Regions from separate parts of the Nitrincola nitratireducens genome, predicted to be linked through region 1. Evidence: predicted binding sites of a transcription regulator. Region 1 holds the regulator's gene; each other region holds the start of a gene.
What was found. The regulator sigma-54, encoded in region 1, starts transcription at its own class of promoters, with help from an activator protein. The targets are predictions, from matches to a motif close to TGGCACNNNNNTTGCTNT.

Region 1 (5,757 bases):
TTAACAATTCTAATGCAAGGTGCGCGTCCTGCGCATCGTCTCCATCTATGTGGAGTATTAGCTCGGTGCCTTTACTTGCCGCCAGCATCATAACGGACATGATGCTCTTACAATCGACCACGCGACCTGCTTTTTCAACTTGGATTTGACTATTAAATTCGTTTGCTTTAGCCGAGAGTTTTGCCGCTGCACGTGCATGTAGGCCAAGTTTATTTACTATCGTAACAGGTGCTTTTATCATAGAAACATTCCGATCATTCGCGCCAGAGATCAAAGGAGTTAACTCAACTCCCGGTGGCGTACACTTACATTATCCATAAGCTGATTAAAATGGCTAGCCAATCGTTCAGCAATAAAGACAGATCGATGTTGCCCCCCCGTGCAACCTATACCGACAGTTAAGTAGCTGCGGTTATCCTGCTTAATTTTGGGTAGCCATCGCTCCAGAAAATATACAATATCATGGATCATATCGATAGCATCAGGAGACTGCTCAAGAAATTGGATAACTTGCGGGTCATTACCTGTGTATTGGCGTAGCTCAGGTACCCAGTAAGGATTGGGTAGGGAGCGCACATCAAATGTGAAGTCTAGATCTAAGGGCAGTCCGTGTTTAAAGCCAAAGGATTCAAACTGTAAGGATAATGTTTGTTCTTTGCGATTGGCAACCCGCAGTTTAATACTGTCCCTCAGTTCGTAGAGGCTGAGTCGGGTTGTATCGATACGAATGTCCGCTAAGGTTGCAATAGGTTCGAGTAAACGCTGCTCCTGATAAAGCGCTTCTTGTAAACCAGCGTGTGAGTTGGTTAGGGGATGTTTACGACGGGTAGCGCTAAAACGCTTCAGTAAGGTCGTTTCGGATGCATCTAAGTAAATGATCTCATAGACAAGATCGTCCATCCCGGCAAGTGTGTTGAGCACTGTGGGAACTTGTGAAAGATTGCTGATCAAATTACGTGCATCAATGCTGACGGAAAGCTTATCGGGGCGATCCGGTGCAATGAGCATTTGTTGAATGAGCTCGGGCAGCAAAAGTGCTGGAAGGTTATCAATGCAATAGAAACCAATGTCTTCCAGTGCTTGAAGTGCTGTACTTTTTCCGGAGCCCGAACGCCCACTCAGAATGACTAACTTCACTCAGTCGACTCCCCAAGTGACTGAATAACATTCTGAAAGAGGGTTTGTTTGTCTTCACTGCTTCTCAGCAATTCACGCACGTTGGATTGGCTGAACAATTCCGCTAAAGTTGCCAAGGTTTGTAAGTGTTCGCTGGCAGCATCTTCCGGAACCAGTAAGCAGCAAATAATATCAACGGGTCGGTTATCGATGGCGTCGAAATCGACAGCTGATTGGAGGGTCATGAGCAGTGCTAAGGCCTCTGTGCAACCTGCCAAGCGACAGTGTGGAATAGCCACACCGTCGCCGATGCCAGTGCTACCGAGACGCTCTCTGTTTAAAAGACCGCTGAAGATGTCTTCAGCATCTAATCCGCTTGCTTGCTCAGCTAGGGTTTGGCTGGCAAGTTCAAGAACCCTTTTTTTGCTGATGGCGTCAATATGACAAAGGGTTCTTGATTCGGTCAGTAGCTCGGAAATAGGCATGATAATTACTAAATCGTCTTTATTTATGGGATTTCATTTTTTCTTTATGCTTAATAACTTGTCGGTCAAGTTTATCGACCAAAGCATCAATCGCCGCATACATATCTTCATTTTCGGACTGCGCAAACACTTCACCACCGGCGAGGTGCATTGTAGCTTCCGCTTTCTGGCGTTGTTTTTCAATACTCAGTGTGACTTGAACATTGGTAATGTTATCAAAATGACGTTCAAGACGCTCAAATTTAGTGTGAACGTAGTCATTTAGGGATTCAGTCAATTCTACATGGTGGCCAGTAATATTGATCTGCATGGGTTGTCTCCTTGGTAAGGGTACGAAATGGCTCGTACCTATCTATTATAATTAAAGCAGACGCTTACGCTCATTAGAAGGTGGAATACCTAAAGCTTCACGATATTTTGCTACGGTTCGACGGGCAACATTGATACCTTGCTCCATTAAGAGTTGTGCAATTTTATTATCGCTTAAAGGCTTGGCGGTATTCTCACTTGTAACAAGCTTTTTAATCAGAGCTCGGATAGCTGTTGAAGATGCGCCTTCTCCATCAGCCGTGTTCACCTGGCTTGAGAAAAAATATTTCAATTCAAAAATACCTCGAGGAGTATGAATGAATTTTTGAGTGGTGACACGTGAAATGGTGGATTCATGCATAGAGACGGCCTCAGCAATATCATGAAGGACCATCGGTTTCATGCCCTCTTCACCCATTTCTAAGAAGTCTTTTTGGCGCTCGACGATTTCTGTTGCGACTTTTAATAAGGTCTCGTTTCGACTCATTAGGCTCTTTAGAAACCAGCGAGCTTCTTGTAGGTGGTTTTTCAAATAGGTGTTGTCAGCACTGTTGTCGGCTCGTCGAATTAAATCGGCATATTGTGTATTAATCTGAAGCTTCGGTGATGTCTCTGGGCTTAGCGAGACAATCCATTGATCTTGGACTTTGCGAACGACAACATCAGGTATGACATATTCAGATTGACTGGAAGCAATGCTGGCACCGGGCTTTGGATTGAGTGACTGAATGATCTCGATGACCGACGACAAGTCTTCTTCGTTCAAGCGCAGCTTGCGCATTAGCGCTTTGTAGTCATGATTCCCTAAGAGTTGGAGATGTTCATTCGCTAACTTTAAAGCCGTTTCTCTCCAAGGCAGAGTGTCTGGTAATTGTTTAATCTGAATGCTTAAACACTCGCTCAAATCACGTGCCGCAACGCCAGGGGGGTCAAATTGTTGAACCCTGTGTAACACGGCGATGACTTCATCAAGGTCAATATCACTGAAGATATCGGGGAATTGAGCAACGAATTGCTCCATGAGTTCATCAACACTAACCTGCAGATATCCATCAGGGTCAATGGCCTCAATTATCGCTTCAGCAATCAGGCGATCCGCATCGGACATAGGTGTTAAATTTAACTGCCAATTTAAATGATCAAGCAGCGTGTCTTCACGAGAGTCGTTTTCATTGTCGGCCCATTCGCTGTCAGAACTGCTCCCTGAACTTTGATGCTGAAAGGTATCTTCCCAGCTGCTGTCTGTGGGGAGGTCTTCAGGTATTTGATCGTTCCAATCGTGCTCAGCTTCCGCTTCATGCTCAACCACCTCTTCACGGTCATTTGAGGAGGGTTCTGTGCTCAGCTCTCGTTGGTTGTCCGAACTTAAATGGACTGGGATATCCGTATCCGTATCATCTTCGCTGATTTCAAGCAGCGGATTGCTTTCCAGCGCTTGTTGTATCTCTTGTTGTAGGTCCAACGTCGATAATTGCAATAAGCGAATAGCCTGCTGCAATTGCGGCGTCATGGTGAGGTGCTGGCCGATTTTTAAATGTAAGGCTTGCTTCATATGCCAGATATATCACTCAGTTGAAGGATACGGATTAATGTTTAGAGCCTGAACTGCTCGCCAAGATAGGCTTGTCGAACCTGTTCATTTGCCATTATGTCAGATGGGTGGCCTTCTGCAAGGATATGACCTTCCGAAACAATGTATGCTCGTTCACATATATCAAGTGTTTCACGGACATTGTGGTCCGTGATTAACACGCCGATATTTTTAGATTGTAGATGCTTGATCGTTTGCTTTATATCGCTAACCGATATTGGATCAACACCCGCAAAGGGTTCATCAAGCAAAATAAACGCAGGTTCGGTTGCCAACGCTCGCGCGATTTCAACACGTCGACGCTCTCCACCAGATAGGGACATGCCTAAACTGTCACGTATATGCGTAATACTAAACTCTTCTAGCAAGCTTTCAAGCATTGCCTTGCGCTGAGATGAGTTAAGATCTTTTCGCGTTTGTAAAACAGCCAAGATGTTTTCAGCAACCGATAGTTTCCTGAATACGGAGGCTTCTTGTGGCAAGTAGCCCAAGCCAAGGCGTGCGCGCCCGTGCATCGGTAAACGGGTAATATCTTTTTCATCAATTAAAATAGCGCCTTGATCTGCGTTGATCAAACCAACAATCATATAAAAGCAGGTTGTTTTTCCAGCACCGTTAGGGCCAAGGAGTCCTACAATTTCACCTTGCTTAAGATGTAAGGACACATCGCGCACGACCTGTCGACGTTTATACGACTTAGCTAAATGTTGTGCTTCAAGCGTGATCATATCAATTGTTGGACCTAGGTTGAATGATCATTTCGACGCGTTGACCACCAGGTTGCTCGCTACCGAATGCATCTACAATCGATTTATCCATGTTGTAAACAATACGCTGTCCTGTAAAGCGGTCATTGGCTTGTTGAACTTGAGCATTGCCCGTGATGGTAATGAGTTGTGTGGGGATACGATAGTCCATTTGATTGCCATAGGCGCGTGTTACAGGTTGGCTTGCTACAGATTGCTGTTGAAACTCCGCTGGATTGCCAGAGGATACGATCCGAGCAATGCTTCCTTGGTTGTCACGATGAAGTTCGACACGACTGCCTTTGAGGATCATGCTGCCTTGTTTGATTTCAACATTGCCCGAATAGACAGAAACACCTGTAGCCTCATTTAAACTGGCCTGATCAGCGCTAACATGAATAGGCTGGTTTCGATCTTCAGGAAGTGCAAAGGCTAAGCTGCTCAGAACCACCATTCCCAACAGGCCTATCAGTTTACTCACTTTTTGCATAGTATCCTCGTACCTCAGAAAGCAATTCGATCCGTTGTTCACCCAGCCAGGCTTGCATGCCAATGGCTGATAGCTGACTGAATGCCTGTACAACCATGACAGGGTCTGCGGTTTCAGCGTACTGTGACGAAGGAAATAACGTCATTGTTTCTGTTCTTAGCTCTCTAGGTGCATCAAAAGATGAATTATCAATAACACGGACGTTCCCTGCAAGCTCAATCTTGCTTTCGTCATCCGTCATCGTGCCTTTGTCGGCTTTAATGTGCGTTTCTTTATCACCTGTTCCGATGAGTATTACCTTGGGTTGCGTCACCTGAGTGATCGATGGACCCGGTAAATGCTCGATAAGCGGTGATGAAAGTTGATGGACAAGTTCACCTGATTGACTATAGCGTTTAAGGTGGCCGTCTAAAATGAAAAAATCGACTCTGTCTTCATTTGGTTCACTGACCTCAAGGACTGGTCGGTTAATACCCATCCAGCCCCAGTATAAAACAGGAATCAGGGTTAATAAAATAACGACGGCAAGTGCGAAATGGCGAGTCCAACGCATTAGCGAAACTCATCAATCAGTGCGTTGAGTTTTCCTTGTGCAGATAAAATCACCTCACAGAATTCACGAGCGGCACCTTCTCCGCCTTTGCGGCTTGTGCACCAATCCGCTTCGGCACGAACAAGAGGGTGTCCATTCGGGACGGATGCACCAAAGGCGACGGTAATAATGGCCGCTAAGTCGGGTAGATCGTCACCAATATAAGCCGTAGTTGCGGCGCTATGATGGTGTTGCTTCCATAGCTCTTCGAGCGCAACGAGTTTGTCTTCACGGCCTTGCATTAGGTAATGGATGCCGAGTGCTTTGGCTCGTTGTTCGACCTGTGGTGAGCTTCGGCCCGTGATGATGGCGGTTTCAATACCTGCCTTGTGCAGCAGTTTGATGCCTAAGCCATCCAGTGTATGAAAGGATTTGATCTCTTGTCCGTCAGGCAAAAAATTTAATTGGCCATTCGTTAAAATACCATC
Region 2 (5,757 bases), on a different contig from region 1:
TCAATCAGAACGCCAATATTTAATGCAGTACTTGCCAACCTACCCAGCCGAAAACGCTTGGACACGCATGAGTCAATGGTTAACGCAGTTAGATGCGTTATGGAGTCGAGCACAAACGCAACAAAGCTGTTAAAATATTGACCAATTCATTTATCGATTCATTCTGGAAGTCGTGCCCTAGCCTGCACGTCACGTCTTCCTATGCGGATCAGCCCAGTTAGGCTAGAACTGTTGAGCTAGAGGAAGCTATGTCTAAGATTGTTGTCTGTGCACTGTATAAATTTGTTACCTTGGAAGACCATGTCGCGTTAAGAGCCCCCTTACAGGCCACCCTTGAACAGCAGGGTATTCGTGGCACATTACTCTTAGCGGCTGAAGGCATTAATGGCACGGTTGCAGCTCTCGCCAAGCCATTGATGCCTTGAAAGACTGGTTTGCACAATACGAAGCCTTTTCCGGTATTGACTACAAAGAGTCATTAAGCGACGAACAGCCTTTTTATCGTACAAAAGTGAAATTGAAAAAAGAAATTGTCACGCTCGGCGTTGAAGGCATCGACCCTAAGAGAGTTGTCGGAACCTATGTCGAACCGAAAGACTGGAACGCCCTGATCAGTGATCCAAACGTGATTCTGGTGGATACACGTAACGACTATGAGGTTGGCATTGGCACGTTTAAAGGGGCGATAAACCCTAAAACAGAGACCTTCCGTGAATTTCCGGACTATGTCAAAACACATCTAGATCCCCAGCAACACAAGAAAGTCGCTATGTTTTGTACAGGTGGCATACGTTGTGAAAAAAGCACGGCCTATTTAAAAGAGCAAGGCTTTGAAGAGGTCTATCATTTGCACGGCGGCATTCTAAAGTACCTTGAAGAGGTCCCAAAAGAGGCGTCTTTATGGGAGGGTGAATGCTTTGTATTTGATAATCGCGTCACCGTTGATCACGACCTGCAACCGGGTCATTATTCGCTCTGTGCGGGTTGCCGAGCGCCCTTATCTGAAGAAGATACGCTCAGCCCGCATTACGAAGAAGGCATTAGCTGCCCTCATTGCGCCGATAAACAGACCCCAGAGCAGCGTGAGCGCTACGCCTCTCGGCAAAAGCAATTGGAATTGGCTAAACAACGTGGCGAAGCCCATATTGGTGCCGATGCGCTTCAAACCGCTGAACGACGCAGAGCCGAAAAAAAGGCACGTAAAGTCGCACAGCAAAAGGACTAGTACCAATGTTGTTTCCGACGTTGCCAAGAGGTCGTCTGCGTCTTTTTTTAGGATTCATCGCCTTTGTTTGCCTTGCCACCAATGCAAACGCAGATCTGTACGCATTTGATACCGCTAAGTTTGAGATCGGCGGAAAACAACTCAAGGTAGAGTTGGCTCAGACGCCCGTGCAACGTTCAAGAGGCTGATGTGGCGCGAACATCTGGATGAGGATGCTGGCATGCTGTTCGTTTTTAACAACGCCGAGCCGCTCTGTTTCTGGATGCGCAACACATTGGTTCCCTTATCCATTGGTTTTTTTGATGCAGAGTTTGTGCTGATGCAAGTCACTGACATGCATCCCTTATCGGACCAAATCCATTGTTCAGATAGACCCGCCCAATATGCTCTAGAGGTGAATCAAGGCTGGTTTGAGCGCCAACAGATACGCGCCCAAGACCAGCCTCGTGGGCGCATCATCTTAGATCAAGACTCCTCTCCCGATAAAGATTGACTCACTTTTCCCAAAGGGGCAGCCAATAAGCGTGTTGCACTGCCCTCTTGAACCTCGGCGTGTTCCGTCTTGTCCAAGCAATAGTGCACTAGAGGTAAATCGCTTTGCGCAAGCGCAAGCGCTTGTCCAGTCACGATAAACTGGCAATTTGGGAACAAATAGGCCAAAGACTTGAGTAGCGTCGGCTGCATTTTCACATCCAAGGATTGATCGATATCGTCAATGAGGATAATCCCACTGCCGCTTAAAGGGGTCAGGCTCAAGGGATGGGTCTGGCACAAACGTTTAACAATATCGCCACTTAATGCCAACAACTGGCGCTCCGACCGTGACAGTTGGTTTAACTCTAAGGTAACGCCTCGTTTATCAAACAACAAACGGGGTGCGGGATGGCGCTCTATACGGATATTGGTTAACTCAGGCAAGAGGTATTGCCATACCTGACGCAAAGCGGTCATGGGAGGGTGTGCTGACTGGCAACGCTCAACATCCAATGCCTTATACAGGTTGGATATGTCAGGATGCGCGTGCTGACGACGAGCATTCGCTAGGCTGAGATGCATGGCTCGACTGCGCAACTCATTCTCCAGGTCTTCTTGCTCACGCAGCCAATGAAAAAAAGTGATGAAATCAACACTATCTGGAACCGTATTATCCAGAACATTTAACGGATGCGTCAGTGATCCTTTGGGCAAGAAATTGGGGATGCTGAATGAGCGATCCGACGGATAATACGCCACTAATGGGATACCGTCTTCTGCATCACGTTGAAGCCGCTGAGCATAGTGTTGCGTCACAGCCACCATCTCACTTATTTCGGCTCGATCAGCAAACCCTGCGCCCTTTTTCTTACGCGTTAGCGCCCAACTTAACGTGCCTTCAACACTGGGATCTTCTGCACGAATTTCAAGTGAGCAATGATCAGCGCCCTCTTTTAGGTCACTTATCGGAAACATCTTGCCATTCAGTTTGTCATTCTTTAGTCGTGAAGAAAACCAGGTCAGCCCATAGGCCAAGGCACGCATAGCGGCCGACTTACCTGTGCCGCTGCTACCACTAAGCAAGGTCACACGACCCGAGTCTTCTAAATACGCAGGCATTGTCACGTTTAACTGGCTCAAGCCTGCAATGTTCTCCAATCGGAAGCCAACTATTTTCATACAACACCTCTAAACACGACCGACTTTAGATACGCTAACGCTATATGTAATACTCTGATTAAACCCAAAAGTACACCCAAAAGCCTTATCGAAATACGGACATTTTAAATACACCATGCTCATCAAAGACTTACTCTACCCCTTGTACCTTAGTCTCTAGAATTAGCCAGAGCAAGCCTCGCCCTATTATCGAGCGCCATTAAAATCTTTTTCGCACCAACACAGGGCAAGCCTCTTTATCAACATCCCCCTCCTGCACACCTTAATCAGGTTCACAACCTTCAATTACAGGGGGTTTGAAGAATTGGCACACTTAATGCTGTATCACAGCAAACCTTAAACCAGATAGGATTTGACCGATGAAACAGATGAACAAGAAACTGGCCACTGCAACCTGTGCTCTCGCTCTGTCAATTGCGGCAATCACCGCTCAAGCCTCCGACACTATTAAAGTCGGCGTATTGCACTCACTATCCGGCACCATGGCTATCAGTGAAACCACACTGAAAGACACCATGCTGATGCTGATTGAAGAGCAAAACAAGCAAGGTGGCGTTTTAGGCAAACAGTTAGAAGCCGTTGTAGTGGACCCTGCGTCGGATTGGCCACTGTTCGCAGAGCGTGCACGTGAGCTGCTTGAGCGTGATAAAGTCGCGGCTATTTTTGGTGCATGGACATCTGTTTCACGTAAATCTGTTTTACCCGTTGTTGAAGAGCTTAACGGACTGTTGTTTTACCCCGTTCAGTACGAAGGTGAAGAGTCGTCTAAAAACGTTTTCTATACAGGTGCCGCACCTAACCAACAAGCCATCCCTGCTGTTGACTACTTAATGAATGAGCTGGGTATTGAGCGCTGGGTACTGGCTGGGACCGATTATGTCTACCCACGCACCACCAACCGCATTCTTGAAGCCTACTTGAAATCCAAAGGGGTTGCAGAAGCGGACATCATGATTAACTACACGCCGTTCGGTCATTCTGATTGGCAGACCATCGTTTCTGACATACGTCGCTTTGGTGGTGAAGGCAAGAAAACAGCCGTTGTATCCACCATTAACGGTGACGCAAACGTACCCTTCTACCGTGAGTTAGGTGCGCAAGGCGTCTCTGCAGAAGATATCCCAGTCATTGCCTTCTCTGTTGGTGAAGAAGAACTGTCCGGTATTGATACCGCGCCTCTGGTCGGGCACTTGGCAGCTTGGAACTACTTCATGAGCATCGACACCGAGGCGAATGACGAGTTTATCGATACTTGGCATGCGTTTACGGGTGACACCAACCGCGTAACCAATGACCCAATGGAAGCGCACTACATCGGCTTTAACATGTGGGTTGAAGCGGTAAACAAAGCAGGCACGACGGATCCATCAGCCGTCCAAGAAGCCATCATCGGTGTCACAGTGCCCAATTTGACGGGTGGCTATGCGGCGATGATGCCAAACCATCACATCACCAAACCTGTCTTTATCGGTGAAATCCAGTCCGATGGTCAGTTTGAAGTGGTTTGGCAAACGCCTAGCACCGTTGTTGGCGATGCGTGGTCTGACTTCTTAGAAGGTTCTAAAGATATTATTTCAGATTGGCGCAAGCCTCTCTCGTGCGGTAACTACAACGTAGTCACCAAAACCTGCTCAGGTCAGAACTTCGAATAATCGCAAGTGTACTTCGCTGCATGCAACCTCTGCATGCAGCGACTTCTCGCTCCACTTTTCTGGGATATTCAATTATGAAAAGCCGGATTAAGCACCTAATGTGCGCTTTAGGCCTGCTGGTTCTCCTGCTCTGTGCTGTACAACCTGCATTTGCCAAATCTGACGACCCTGTGCTTCTTGAGTTGCAGACGCTGTTGATCTCATCGAATAACCAAGACCGAACAAAAGCCATTGAGCTTTTGACACAGTCACAACATGAATTGGCCTTCGATATTTACGGTTTACTGCTAGAGGGCAAGTTCTTTTTTAACCGCACGGATAACCAACTTTATTTAGTGGATCGTGCCGAGGCGGGACAAAGCGCCTTACATTTTCTGGATGAACGTGATGTTGTCATTGAGCGCCCTCGGGATTTTCGCCGTGTTGCCCTCAACAATGCACAACGCACGCAGATTCGCCGAGTCATGGCTCAAACAGGCTTAACAGCAGACTCCAGCAAAACTCGAATCAAAGCGGTACGACAAATGATGGGCGATCCAGATCCAGAAGCCCTAAGTCTGATTCGTGCGGCCTACACCTCAGAAACAAATGACAAAGTCCGTGATCTGATGGCGGTTGCGATTGCCATTGACACCCTCACACAGACAGATGAAGCCGCTCAGCGAGATGCCATTGACACCTTAGCCGCTTCGTTAGAACCGCGTGCGCGCAACGCCTTAAACCAATTTGTCAGCCAAACCGAGAATGCTTCCTTAAAAGAATTGGCGGAAAAAGGGCTGATTGGCATTGAACAAAAGATCAAATTTTACAAAGGCCTCGAAACCGTTTACTTCGGACTTAGCCTAGGCTCTGTCCTAGTCCTCGCCGCTATTGGCTTAGCAATCACCTTTGGTGTGATGGGCGTGATTAACATGGCCCATGGCGAGTTAATCATGATTGGTGCTTACACCACTTTTGTTATTCAACAGTTAATGCCTAACCACATCGGTCTGTCTGTTTTGGTTGCCATACCCGCGGCCTTTGTCGTATCCGGTCTTGTGGGTATTGCCATTGAACGTGGCGTCATACGCTTTTTATATGGCCGTCCATTAGAGACACTGCTGGCAACCTTTGGTATCAGCCTTGTTCTGCAACAGGCTGTGCGCACCATTTTCTCACCCTTGAATAAAACCGTCGAAACACCTTCGTGGATGAGTGGCATGCTGGAATTTAACCCAGTGTTCGCCA
Region 3 (5,757 bases), on a different contig from region 1:
GCCGCCAATGGACTCTAAGGGTTCGGGGCGTGAGAGATAAAATCCTTGTGCATAGTCGACACCGATGCGGGCGAGAATCCTGAGCGTTTCAGCGTCTTCAACGCATTCAGCGATGGTTTTCAAGCCCATCAGATGACCTATGTTATTGATCGAGGCCACCATGGCTTGATCAATCGGACTGTTGGGTAAGTCTTGGATGAAAATGCCATCAATCTTTAGATAGTTCACGGGCAATTGTTTTAAGTAACCAAATGAAGACAGGCCACTGCCGAAATCATCGAGTGCAAATTGGCAGCCTAGAGACTTTAGCTCTTCGATAAAGGCAGCTGCATTTGATGGATCGGCAATGGCGGCCGTTTCGGTAATTTCGAAGCAGATATATTGAGCAGGAACGGCATGCTTGCGTATTTGGTCGCGGATGACGTTTAAACAGTCTTGGCGTCCAATAGACGCCCCCGATAAGTTGATCGCACAGAAAACAGGCTGTTGATTTCGTCTAAGTTGGTCGCCCATCCACGCCAGCGTATTGCGGATAACCCACTGATCAATTTTGGGCATCAGACCAAAGCGCTCTGCGGCTGGAATAAACGCACCCGGTGGAATGATTTCCCCTTCTTCATCCACCAAACGGGTTAATATTTCATAGTGAGGAATGTCCAGATGTGCCGTATCAAATGGGACAATCGTCTGAAAGTAAAGTCGAAACCTGTCACGATCCAAAGCGTTCTGAATGCGGCTAGCCCATTGAATCTGCCCTTTACGGAAGTGCAATTCTTGATCGTTCAGCTCAAATAAATGCACGCGATTTCGTCCAAGATCTTTGGCCGCATAGCAGGCGGTATCGGCATGGCTGAGAACCTCATCAAGTGATCCACAATCATGTGAAATAATCACCATACCAATGCTCACACCCACTGAAAAAACCTGCCCATCCCAGGAAAAACGGAAGTTTGTCACGGTCCGACGTAACTGCTCGGCAATCTGCAGACCTTTCTCCAGTGGGCAGTAGGACAGTAAAACGCCAAACTCGTCACCACCAAGACGCGCCAGCGTGTCGCTTTGACGCAGGATGGGTTTGAGTAAACTGGACAGCTGTTTGAGCAGCGCGTCCCCAGCGCGATGGCCACAGGTGTCATTGACCAGCTTGAATTGATCTAAATCCAGATAGCACAGGAGATGCTCGGCCCCTTGTGTTTGTGCTTCAATGATTAGACCTTCTAAACGCCGCTCAAACTCACGTCGATTGATCAGCCCTGTTAAGGTGTCATGGACGGCTTGAAAAGTGAGCATCTCTTGCAGTCGGTTGTTTTGGGTCATGTCTTGCAGGGCTATCACCCAACCCATGCTCTTTTTTTGTGTATCGAAAAGTGGCGAGCACTTAATTTGCACCTCAGCCGTCTTGCCGTGTTTGTTCCTCAGCTTAAAATAGCTGAATGATGAGTTTGACGTATTATTAAAGTGGGTATCGGTGCAAAGCGTTGATATGAGGACTCTGTCTCCATCACTGTCTTGCATGGGTAAGAGTGTGTCAATAGGGAGGCCAAATGCGGCCTGGGCCTCCCAGCCCAAAAGCGTACAGGCCATGGGATTCAAATAGACCGTATTTTTTTGGGCATCGCAGGTGATCACGCTTCGGTGATTGCTTCCAAGGTGACTTGTGCGAGTTCAGAGTGACGGTGCAAGCGTGCTTCCATGCGTTTTCGTTCGCTAATGTCTCGGATCAGCGCACTGTATTGTATACCTTCCTCGGTGGGGCTCGCTGAGGTGGTTACTTCAATAGGGAAGGGAAGAGATAGGTCGTTTTTAAACCCCACGAGTTCATGTGGGCCTTCATCTGGACTGCTGGCGAGTGTTACGAATAGATCATTTAAATGCGTGGCAGGAAAAAACTGGCGCGAGTCTTCATGCAACAGTAATCCGCTCGGTGAGCCAATGATGTCCTGAGCCGACCGTCCAAAAATCACTTCAGCCCCTGGGTTGGCGCTGGTGATAATGCCCTTATTTGAAAAGGTAATAATGCCGTCTTGCATATCCCTGACAATCAAGCGTGTGCGCATAATCATGCGATTGAGGTTCGACATCACACGATTGTATTGTGCTGCTATTTGTCCAACTTCGGTAAAGGGTTCAACCGGAACACGCTGTTTTAAGTCACCCGTGCGTTCTTGCTCTTGCATGCTCGATAACAGTTCGCTTAATTCTGTACGGGCACCGTGCTCTGAAAAATTCAGACCTTGGTGCTCGGCGTCTAAACTGACACGCAAAGGTGTGAGGCGCTTAAGTAGCTGCAATACTAAATAAGACGTTGGAAAAACAAAGAGTGCGCACGCCGCAATGCCAATAAGCTGGATGCCTATCCATTCAAACCGACTGAAGGGCTCGCCTAACGCATCTAAGTGGCCGAAAAGCGCCACCGCCAGAGTTCCCCAAATACCGGCTGCAAGATGAACAGGGACGGCTGAAATGGCATCATCAAGTTGGTAACGCAGCATTAATCGGTCGGTCATGAACATGACGAAGGCACCAATGGCACCAATCAGTGCAGCATGAGGTGTCGAAACTAAGTGGCAACCAGCGGTGATGGCGACCAGTCCGGCTAACGTGCCATTAATGGTGAGGCTTGTACTGCGAACCTTCTCTTTTTCGGCATTTGATAAAATCATGGCCATCATTCCACCCGCACAAGCCGAGATGATGGTGTTGACAATAATGCCTGCAATTTTTTCGTTGAACTCTAAGGTGCTGCCACCATTAAAGCCAATCCAACCAATCATGAAAAATAACATACCCAGAATGGCCAAAGGGAGATTGCTGCCGGGTATCTCCTGAGGTTTACCCTGAACAAAGCGTCCCGTGCGTGGCCCAATCACGATGACGGCTGCCAGTGCCACCCATCCTCCTAAACTGTGGACAACGGTGCTGCCCGCAAAATCCGTAAACCCCAGTGCCTCCAGCCAGCCAGATGTCGGGTTAATGGCACCACTCCACGCCCAGTGTCCAAACGTGGGGTAAAGAATCAAGCTAATGAGGGCGGTAATGAGAACGTAGACTTGAAAACGGCTGCGCTCAGCAATGGCGCCCGAGACAATCGTTGCTGCGGTGGCGCAAAAGGTCAGCTGAAACAGAAAAAAGCTGGCATGCCATAAACTATCATCAGTAAAGTCAGCCGCTAACCAGCGCAGATCAAGTGACCAGGCATCGTGTTGGCCAAACATAATGGTAAAACCTAGTAGCCAGAAGAGAAGTGCTGCAACAATTAAATCGAATGCATTTTTTAACGCTACATTGATGGCGTTTTTACTGCGCGTAAGACCTGATTCTAGGCACAGAAAACCGCCTTGCATCATTAAGACCAAGACGGCGCCAATCATAATCCATAACGCGTCGAGTGCACTCTTATCTATCACAAATCGGCCCCCGTTTTTTGTCCTGCCCTAAATGAGTGCGCTGAGAAAAACAGAGGTACTTCAAACAGGGAGTTAAGATGCTATTACTTGACCAGTATCTTAACTACTGCAGGAGTTGTGCCATAAAACAAAGGTTTAGTAGATAAGGACCACTTTTGAGTTTATTAAAGACGACGAACTTTAAAACTACGGCCCTTGATTTTGCCCTGTTTTAAAAGCTCAAGAGCACGTGGTGAGACTGCACGCTCTATGGCCACATAGGCCGAGAAATCAGTGACATTGATTTTTCCAATCGCATCGCCTGTGAGCTCACCAGAGGCGGTTAGAGCGCCTAAAATATCGCCAGGTCGGAGTTTGTCTTTCCGTCCTCCTGCAATGCATAAAGTGGTCATTTTAGCGGGTTCGGGCACCTTATCGGGAGAGGGGGAAGCCAGAGGTTTAAGCGCTTTGATTGCTTGCGTTTGCAACTCTTCGATGCGCTTTAAACGATAGGTTTCACGGTCTGAACACAGGCTAATGGCCATCCCTTGACGTCCGGCTCGTCCTGTGCGGCCAATGCGATGGGTATAGACGGCAGGGTCAGCGGGTAAGTCAGCATTAATGACTAGGTCGACACTGTCAATGTCTAAGCCACGAGCGGCTACATCTGTTGCAAACAAATAGCGGCAGCTGCCATTGCTGAAGCGAATGAGGACTTGATCACGATCTCGTTGCTCTAAATCACCATGTAACGCTAGGCTTTTAAGTCCATAGTTACGGAGTGCGGCCACCATATCGCTGCAGGTTTGCTTGGTGTTGCAGAAAATAATCGCAGCTTCAGGGGCGAAGTGTTGCAACAGTGCGGCAAGTGTCTCTGTTTTGTCTTGATTTTTGTATGTGATATAGGCTTGTTCGATGGTGCTGTCATCATGTTGGCTTTCGACACTGACACGCAGAGGGTCAAATTGATAAGCCGCACTCATTGCCTCAATCGTGTCTGGATAGGTAGCCGAAAAAAGAAGTGTTTGGCGTTTCTCGGGTGTCGCGCCAATGATAAAACGAATATCGTCTTCAAACCCCATGTCGAGCATGCGGTCAGCTTCATCGAGAATCAGGGTGTGCAAGGACTCAAGGTTAAGCGTTTGTTTGCGTAAATGATCGCGTAAACGTCCAGGCGTACCAATGACGATATGAGCCCCGTGTTCCAGTGAGCCAATTTGAGGGCCAATGGGTTGTCCGCCACAAATGGAAACAATTTTAATATTATCAAGGTAGCGTGCAAGTTTTCGAAGCTCTGTGGCGACCTGCGTCGCTAATTCACGAGTTGGACATAAAATTAGACCCTGTACTCCGAAAAAGCGAGGATTGATTTTTTCCAATAGACCGATACCAAATGCGGCTGTTTTACCGCTACCTGTTTGGGCTTGAGCGATGATGTCTCGACCTTGGAGTATGACGGGTAAGCTTTGCTGCTGAATGGGCGTCATGGCGGTGTAGCCCATTTGAGCGAGATTCTCTAAGGCTTTAGGGGGTAGCGGGAGTTGGGCAAAATCTTCAGGTTTCACAGGATGTCCACATTTTAAATTTGAGTGGGAATTATAGCATGCGCTGAGTGCTGTGCGTGAAGGCTATGATCATCGAACATGAACCTTCTGATTTCTTCCTCCACAGATTGACGACATCTGAAGGGCGGTTAGGCGTTTGACATTTAGATCAAAGCTCATTAGCATAACCTCACTCTTAGGGGAGTAATCTCTTGGTATTTCGTTGCCAAGGCGTCAGCCAACATACTTGAGCCACATGCTTATGGTTGCCGCGCTCAGTGATTCATGCAGTGAGATTGATGAGACCTAAGGTATTAATACACCTACCGGGGCCGGACGTGTATTCATACCTTATGGTTAATCGTCTGGCCCCTGGTGTCATCATGGAAGCGTTTTTGTTCTCAACCCTTGCCGTTGCTTTAGCCGAAGTGGGCGATAAAACCCAGCTTCTTTCCTTGTTATTAGTGGCTAAATTCCGTAAACCTTGGACCATTTGTTGTGCAATCTTAGTTGCAACTCTGATTAACCATGGTGCATCGGCTCTATTTGGCGATTGGCTGTCGAATCTTTTGTCGGGCAATTGGGCAATTTTGCTGTTAGCGATAGGCTTCTTTGCCATGGCCGCCTGGATATTGATTCCCGATGAAGAGGAAGATGTGGGCCAACAGTATGCGCGTTGGGGGGCATTTGGAGCGAGTTTTGTCTTATTTTTCCTAGCGGAAATAGGCGATAAAACACAGATCGCCACCGTTATGCTGGCCATTAAGTATGAAGCGATTGTAGCGGTGACGCTCGGAACAACACTTGGCATGATGTTAGCGAATGTG
Region 4 (5,757 bases), 250 kb from region 1:
ATACAACTCAAACCATTCTGGATAATCACGGGCTAAATGCGTCATCAACAAGGCTAAGCTGTCCCAAGCAGCACACTCCATATGAGGCATGACTAGACAACGATCAGGATCCTTTTCTAAGACCTTCGCTCGCTCTGCCACCTCAGACAGATAATGTTCATCAATATCAAACCAATGCTCAAAGACACTTCCAGCCTCCCCTTTTAAGGCCGGTTCGATATTGACTGAATACATATACTGATCTTCAGGAAACGGGAAAGGGAAACGCTTAATTGCCTTCGATGTGTTCCGAAAGGTGAAATCGTCGCGGTAGGATTCGATGGGATTAAAAACGACAGACATAAAATTCTCCTAAAGGTCTAACACAAGTCGGCTGCCACACCTGCCACGTGACACACAGGGCATCAATTGCTGCGACTGATCGGCTTGAGATAAAAATGCATCACGATGCTCCACCTCCCCTTCCAGATAGGTCGTTACACACTGACCGCAGACACCCCCGCGACATAGATTTGGAATCTCAACGCCAGACGCTTCTAATGCCTCTAACAAACTTTCGTCTGCACTCACCTCCAAGGTTTTATTCAAGCGTGCCAACTCAACCTGAAACGCTTGACCCGGTTCAGCGCCTGCAAAGGCCTCCCAATGAATTCGTGACGGTGACCAAGCGTTTTTGGTCGCGGCCTCTTGTACCGCAAGGCGTAAACGCTCAGGCCCACAAACGTACACGTGCGTCCCAACGGGTTGGTTAGACAACAGTTGATCTAAATCCAAGCGTTGCTCAAGATTGGAATCATAGGTGTGTAGTTTGGCTGAGAAGGCTTGACGAAGATCAGTGACATAAGCATCCGTTACACCACCGCGATAGGCATAGTGCAACTCATACGACTTGGATTGACGTTGAAATTCTGCAAGATACGAGAGAAAGGGCGTGATGCCTATGCCACCTGCAATCATCAGGTGATGCCGAGCAAATGAGTTCGGTGCAAACAGATTCGCAGGGGGCGTGATGTGCAAATGATCCCCTTCCGAGAGCCTTTCATGCATAAAACGAGACCCACCCTTGGAATGCTCTTGCAAACGAACGGCAATGCGATAACTGGACGTATCCGCAGGATCACTCAAGAGTGAGTAGGCCTTTTTCAAGACTCGCACAGACGTTGGAAGATGAAGTTGGATATGACTTCCTGATGAAAAACCAGGCAAGCTCCCTGTCATCGGCGATAAGGTGAATTCACGGATAACATCGGTGATCTGTTTGACTTTTGTGACTTCGACTTCAATCATTGAACGCATCATTTAACCTCGCCTCCGTATGGCTGATTCGCATCGAGACACACCCCCATATAGGCACCCAGACGCTGAGAAAAATGATCTCTCACAAAGAGTTGTACCTGACAGGACTGACACTCCGCCTCGGTTTGAGTACTGATTGCTTGAATATGACCGCAGTGCACACAGTACAGATTTCGGACATCCTCGGTTTTTAGCAAGGTCATCTCATCGTTTAACCACCCCGCTTGACTTGCGACAGACCAGCACGCCCAGATAAAACGCTCATCCCCACATATGGCTAAGTGGGACCCCACAGAGGTGCTGTGTAAGGCATCACTTACCACAGGGTCTATCACACCCGCCTCCCATTGGATGTTTGTCAACACTTTGGACACGGGTAAGGCGTTAACCATCGATAAGAGTTCTATCGCTTTGGGGTGCTCTGCATCTTGGATCATCGAAATTAAAACGCGCGAGCTCAGCTTTGGTATGCTTTGCGCATAGCTTGGCTGACTCGGTAGACGGTTCTGACACTCTGTCTCCATGGGTATACTTCCTCCACTTGCTTTCACCAAGGTTAAACAAAAGCACTTCTGTAAAATTACCATGAAGAACTTTTTATTCTTAAAATGAAAGCACAGAGTATGCCAATCTAAGCAGGCCATTGATTTATATATCAACAACAGTAATCTTAAATTCCTATTAGGAATAATTTTAACCCTTTTTGCCCAATTGCAGGGCACAAAAGGTAAAATAGAGCGTAATAAATGCTCATAAATGCCACACATTTGAGGTAGGCTTTACCTCTTTCAAGTCTGGATTTAATGAACCTGCGTAGAAAAAATTGATCCTAATCGATACCAAGACATCAGGAGTTTGTCATGAAGTTAACGAGTTTAAGCCTTCAAGAAGGTCATGCTATTCCCGAGAAATTTGCGTTTGCTAAAATTGCATCAGATAGCCCCATCACTCTATCCGATAACGAAAATCCACATTTAGCATGGAGCGATGTGCCTGAAGGTACGCTCTCGTTTGCGATTATCTGTCATGATATTGATGTGCCTAGCCAAGGAGATCAGGTCAATAAAGAAGGTCAAACAGTGCCTAAGGATTTGCCCCGCGTCGATTTCTACCATTGGTTACTTTGGAATATTCCAGCTTCCACCTCAGAAATACAGGAAGGTACACATTGCCAAGGGGTTACGCCTCGTGGAAAACCCGGTCCAAACGCCCTTGAAGGCATGCATCATGGTTTGAATGACTATACCGCCTGGTTTGCAGGTGATGAACAAATGGAAGGTCAATATTTTGGATACGATGGCCCCTGCCCGCCATGGAATGATGAGCGCCTGCATCATTATGTGTTTACCGTCTATGCCTTGAATACGGCGTCGATTGATCTGAAAGGGGCAGCAAAAGGTGCTGATCTCCTAGCCGCAATTCAGCCCCATATCATCGACTCCGCATCGATCACCTGCACATACAGCTTAAACCCGTCGGTTTTAGCATAATCTTCAAGCGGCAGGATGAGTTGTCATGATCAACAGCTCATCTTGCGCTGACTCCTTTATATGCGAATGGAGTTAAGATATTCGACAACCACTTTTGAAGCGGGACCATAAATTCCCTCATCAAAGGTATGGCTTGTTTGCTCCATATTTAGCTCAACCGTATGAGCACCGGCAGTCTTCGCCACCGACATAAAGCCAGCGGCGGGATAGACCTTACCGGACGTACCAATAGAGATAAATACATCGGATTCACTTACGCATTCAAAGCACTCATCCAAGCCATACGGCACCTCACCAAACCAAACGATATTAGGCCGCATGGCACTGGGAGGCTGGCAGCATGAGCAGCGATCCTGGTTCGTTAAGTCCTCAGTCCATGTCTGAGCTTTGCCCGAGGTTAAACACAACGCACTTTGCAATTCGCCATGCATCGTCAGTATATTTAAACTCCCGGCTCGCTGATGCAGGTTATCGACATTTTGCGTAATTAACGTAAAACGTCCTCCCATACTGACATGGCGTTGCTCAAACTCCGCCAATGCCAAGTGTGCTGCATTCGGCTTAATCTCGGCCTGCTTCAATTGGGCCCGACGCTGGTTATAAAACTGATACACCAACTCAGGATCGCGAGCAAAACCTTCTGGCGTTGCCACATCTTCAATACGATGCTCTTCCCAGAGCCCATTCGAATCGCGGAAGGTTTTAATGCCAGACTCTGCGGAAATACCCGCTCCCGTCAAAACAACAATATTTCTATACTGCATTAACGTATCTCGAAGCATGTAAAGGACTCATCCATCGCCTGTTGCTGTGCTTGAATGTCTGCAACATTTGCCAACTCTGGACCTTTACTCAACCAGGTTTCGACATGACGCACATTTTGCTCATCCCCACAGAGCAAGGCTTCGACGGAACCATCCGGCAAGTTTTTTACCCAGCCCGTCACATTATTAAGCTGGGCGTGTTCCTGTGTGAAACGCCGAAACCACACACCTTGCACTCGGCCACTGATGATGAGATGTAAACAGAGTTTGCTCATAATCGCCCCTCTAAGACCTACAACTTGATTTTGCATAATGAATAATGTCATGAAACACGACAGGCGTCTCGCCTGAGTTGCGATACACATGAAACTGATCGCCTGCAAACTTCACTCTATCCCCTTGTTTCAGCCGAATCCAAGCGCCATCGATAAAGAGCTCCAATTCACCTTCCAAGATCATCAAATGCTCTAGAACACCCTCTTCATGGGGGTCAGACTGGGTTTGGCTGCCAGGCTCCAATCGTAAATACATAACCTCGAAGCCAACCAATGGATCATAAGGAAACAAGGTGACGACGTCTATTCCCCTATCGTCAGAGATCACGCGATTTGATGCCTTAGGATTTGGCTCAGTAGAGGCAACTGATAAGTCCGTTACCAAGGCTGTAAAAGACAGATGAAACCCAGTTGCGATCTTCCAGAGTGTCGATAGGGTTGGGCTGGACTCTCCTCGTTCTATTTGACCCAACATGGCCTTACTAACCGTTGTGTGTTTAGCGGCCTCATCCAAGCTCCATTGCCGTTCTTGGCGCAGTTGTCGCAAGCGCTGGCCTAACTGCAATACTGGAGGCTCTGACATAAAAAACTCCTCATCCCGATTGTGCGCTATAGCGCACAGTGTTATGCTCACCGAATGAGCGTTATAGCGCACAATATAACAGACTCGTTTGGCATAGCGACCTTCAGCCCTTCAAAAAACAGGTGCCCTCGTGAAACTTCCCTATTTTCTAACTTCACAGTTGTTTAAAGATTTTTCATTATCCACCCTGACGTCCGGTTTTGTCGCCATTTTGGTGGGCTATACCAGCTCAGCGGTTATCATTTTTCAGGCCGCCGCTTCGGCTGGCGCAACTACGGCCGAGGTGACCTCATGGTTTTTTGCGCTCGGCATCGGCATGGGCATTTCGACCCTAGGGCTGACGCTCTATTACAGAACACCAATCTTAACGGCTTGGTCGACCCCAGGCGCTGCACTTTTGGTGACCAGTTTAAATGGTGTCAGCCTACCTGAGGCCATTGCCGCGTTTATGTTTAGCGCCATTTTAATCACGCTGGCGGGCATCACGGTTGGTTTGCCAAAATCATGCAGTACCTCCCCATTCCACTGGCAAATGCGATGCTTGCGGGTGTTCTGTTTCAGTTTGGTTTATCGATTTTCGAATCTGCACAATCTGAACTTGCCCTAGTAATGTTGATGCTCGCCATCTATCTTGTCGGTAAGCGTTACGCACCCCGCTATGCCATTTTGTTGGTGTTGGCAGGCGGTGTGATCATGGCTTGGGCGCAAGGCCTGATGACGATCAATCAGCTGGAATGGCAGATCGCACAACCTGTGTTCACAATGCCCAGTTTTTCGCTATCGGCGCTCATCAGCGTGGGCATTCCCTTGTTTATCGTCACCATGGCCTCGCAAAACATGCCAGGAATTGCGACCATCCGAGCGGCGGGCTATGAGCCACCCTTATCGCCCTTGATTACTTGGACAGGTCTAACGACCTTAGTCCTCGCCCCTTTTGGTGCCTATGCCCTGAACCTTGCCGCCATCACCGCCGCGATTTGCATGAGTGAAGATGCGCATCCTGATAAAAAACGACGCTATACAGCGGCTGTAGCGGCAGGATTCTTTTATCTTCTAACGGGTCTTTTAGCCGGATCTGTGGCGTTGTTATTGGCTTCCTTCCCTAAAGAGTTGGTACTGGCACTGGCAGGATTGGCATTGCTTTCAACTATTGGCAATAGTTTATCGACAGCTCTGCAGGAGCAATCTCACCGTGAAGCCGCTTTAATCACCTTTTTAGTGACGGCATCGGGTATGACACTCTTCTCTGTCGGCAGTGCGTTTTGGGGGCTGATTGCGGGGTATGTGGCTTGGCGGGTGTTTAAGGCATAAGACGATAAGCTTAATTGGCTATGCAACTCAAAGAGTTG

Region 2: the regulator sigma-54 is predicted to act here: its motif matches at 3,184-3,201, upstream of urtA (urea ABC transporter substrate-binding protein).
Region 3: the regulator sigma-54 is predicted to act here: its motif matches at 3,513-3,530, upstream of amt (ammonium transporter).
Region 4: the regulator sigma-54 is predicted to act here: its motif matches at 1,908-1,925, upstream of D791_RS01400 (dimethylamine monooxygenase subunit DmmA family protein).

Annotation. Positions count from the first base shown of each region.
Region 1 covers NZ_AONB01000001.1:57,052-62,808, forward strand. Annotated here, with positions in the region: gene D791_RS00260 (HPr family phosphocarrier protein) at 1-241, opposite strand, end outside; gene rapZ (RNase adapter RapZ) at 280-1,137, opposite strand; gene D791_RS00270 (PTS sugar transporter subunit IIA) at 1,134-1,601, opposite strand; gene hpf (ribosome hibernation promoting factor) at 1,621-1,911, opposite strand; gene D791_RS00280 (RNA polymerase factor sigma-54) at 1,963-3,462, opposite strand; gene lptB (LPS export ABC transporter ATP-binding protein) at 3,504-4,229, opposite strand; gene lptA (lipopolysaccharide transport periplasmic protein LptA) at 4,231-4,728, opposite strand; gene lptC (LPS export ABC transporter periplasmic protein LptC) at 4,721-5,290, opposite strand; gene D791_RS00300 (KdsC family phosphatase) at 5,290-5,757, opposite strand, start outside.
Region 2 covers NZ_AONB01000009.1:97,214-102,970, forward strand. Annotated here, with positions in the region: gene D791_RS09670 (phosphotransferase family protein) at 1-133, shown strand, start outside; partial or broken gene trhO (oxygen-dependent tRNA uridine(34) hydroxylase TrhO) at 249-1,225, shown strand; gene D791_RS18935 (hypothetical protein) at 1,231-1,413, shown strand; gene D791_RS09680 (DUF192 domain-containing protein) at 1,413-1,718, shown strand; gene D791_RS09685 (AAA family ATPase) at 1,691-2,878, opposite strand; gene urtA (urea ABC transporter substrate-binding protein) at 3,247-4,530, shown strand; gene urtB (urea ABC transporter permease subunit UrtB) at 4,605-5,757, shown strand, end outside.
Region 3 covers NZ_AONB01000009.1:54,177-59,933, reverse strand. Annotated here, with positions in the region: gene D791_RS20360 (EAL domain-containing protein) at 1-1,629, opposite strand, end outside; gene amt (ammonium transporter) at 1,626-3,407, opposite strand; gene dbpA (ATP-dependent RNA helicase DbpA) at 3,572-4,951, opposite strand; gene D791_RS09510 (TMEM165/GDT1 family protein) at 5,314-5,757, shown strand, end outside.
Region 4 covers NZ_AONB01000001.1:303,717-309,473, reverse strand. Annotated here, with positions in the region: gene D791_RS01410 (heme-dependent oxidative N-demethylase family protein) at 1-342, opposite strand, end outside; gene D791_RS01405 (PDR/VanB family oxidoreductase) at 352-1,299, opposite strand; gene D791_RS01400 (dimethylamine monooxygenase subunit DmmA family protein) at 1,296-1,820, opposite strand; gene D791_RS01395 (YbhB/YbcL family Raf kinase inhibitor-like protein) at 2,157-2,786, shown strand; gene cobB (Sir2 family NAD+-dependent deacetylase) at 2,843-3,568, opposite strand; gene D791_RS01385 (acylphosphatase) at 3,550-3,825, opposite strand; gene D791_RS01380 (helix-turn-helix domain-containing protein) at 3,836-4,408, opposite strand; partial or broken gene D791_RS01375 (benzoate/H(+) symporter BenE family transporter) at 4,539-5,719, shown strand.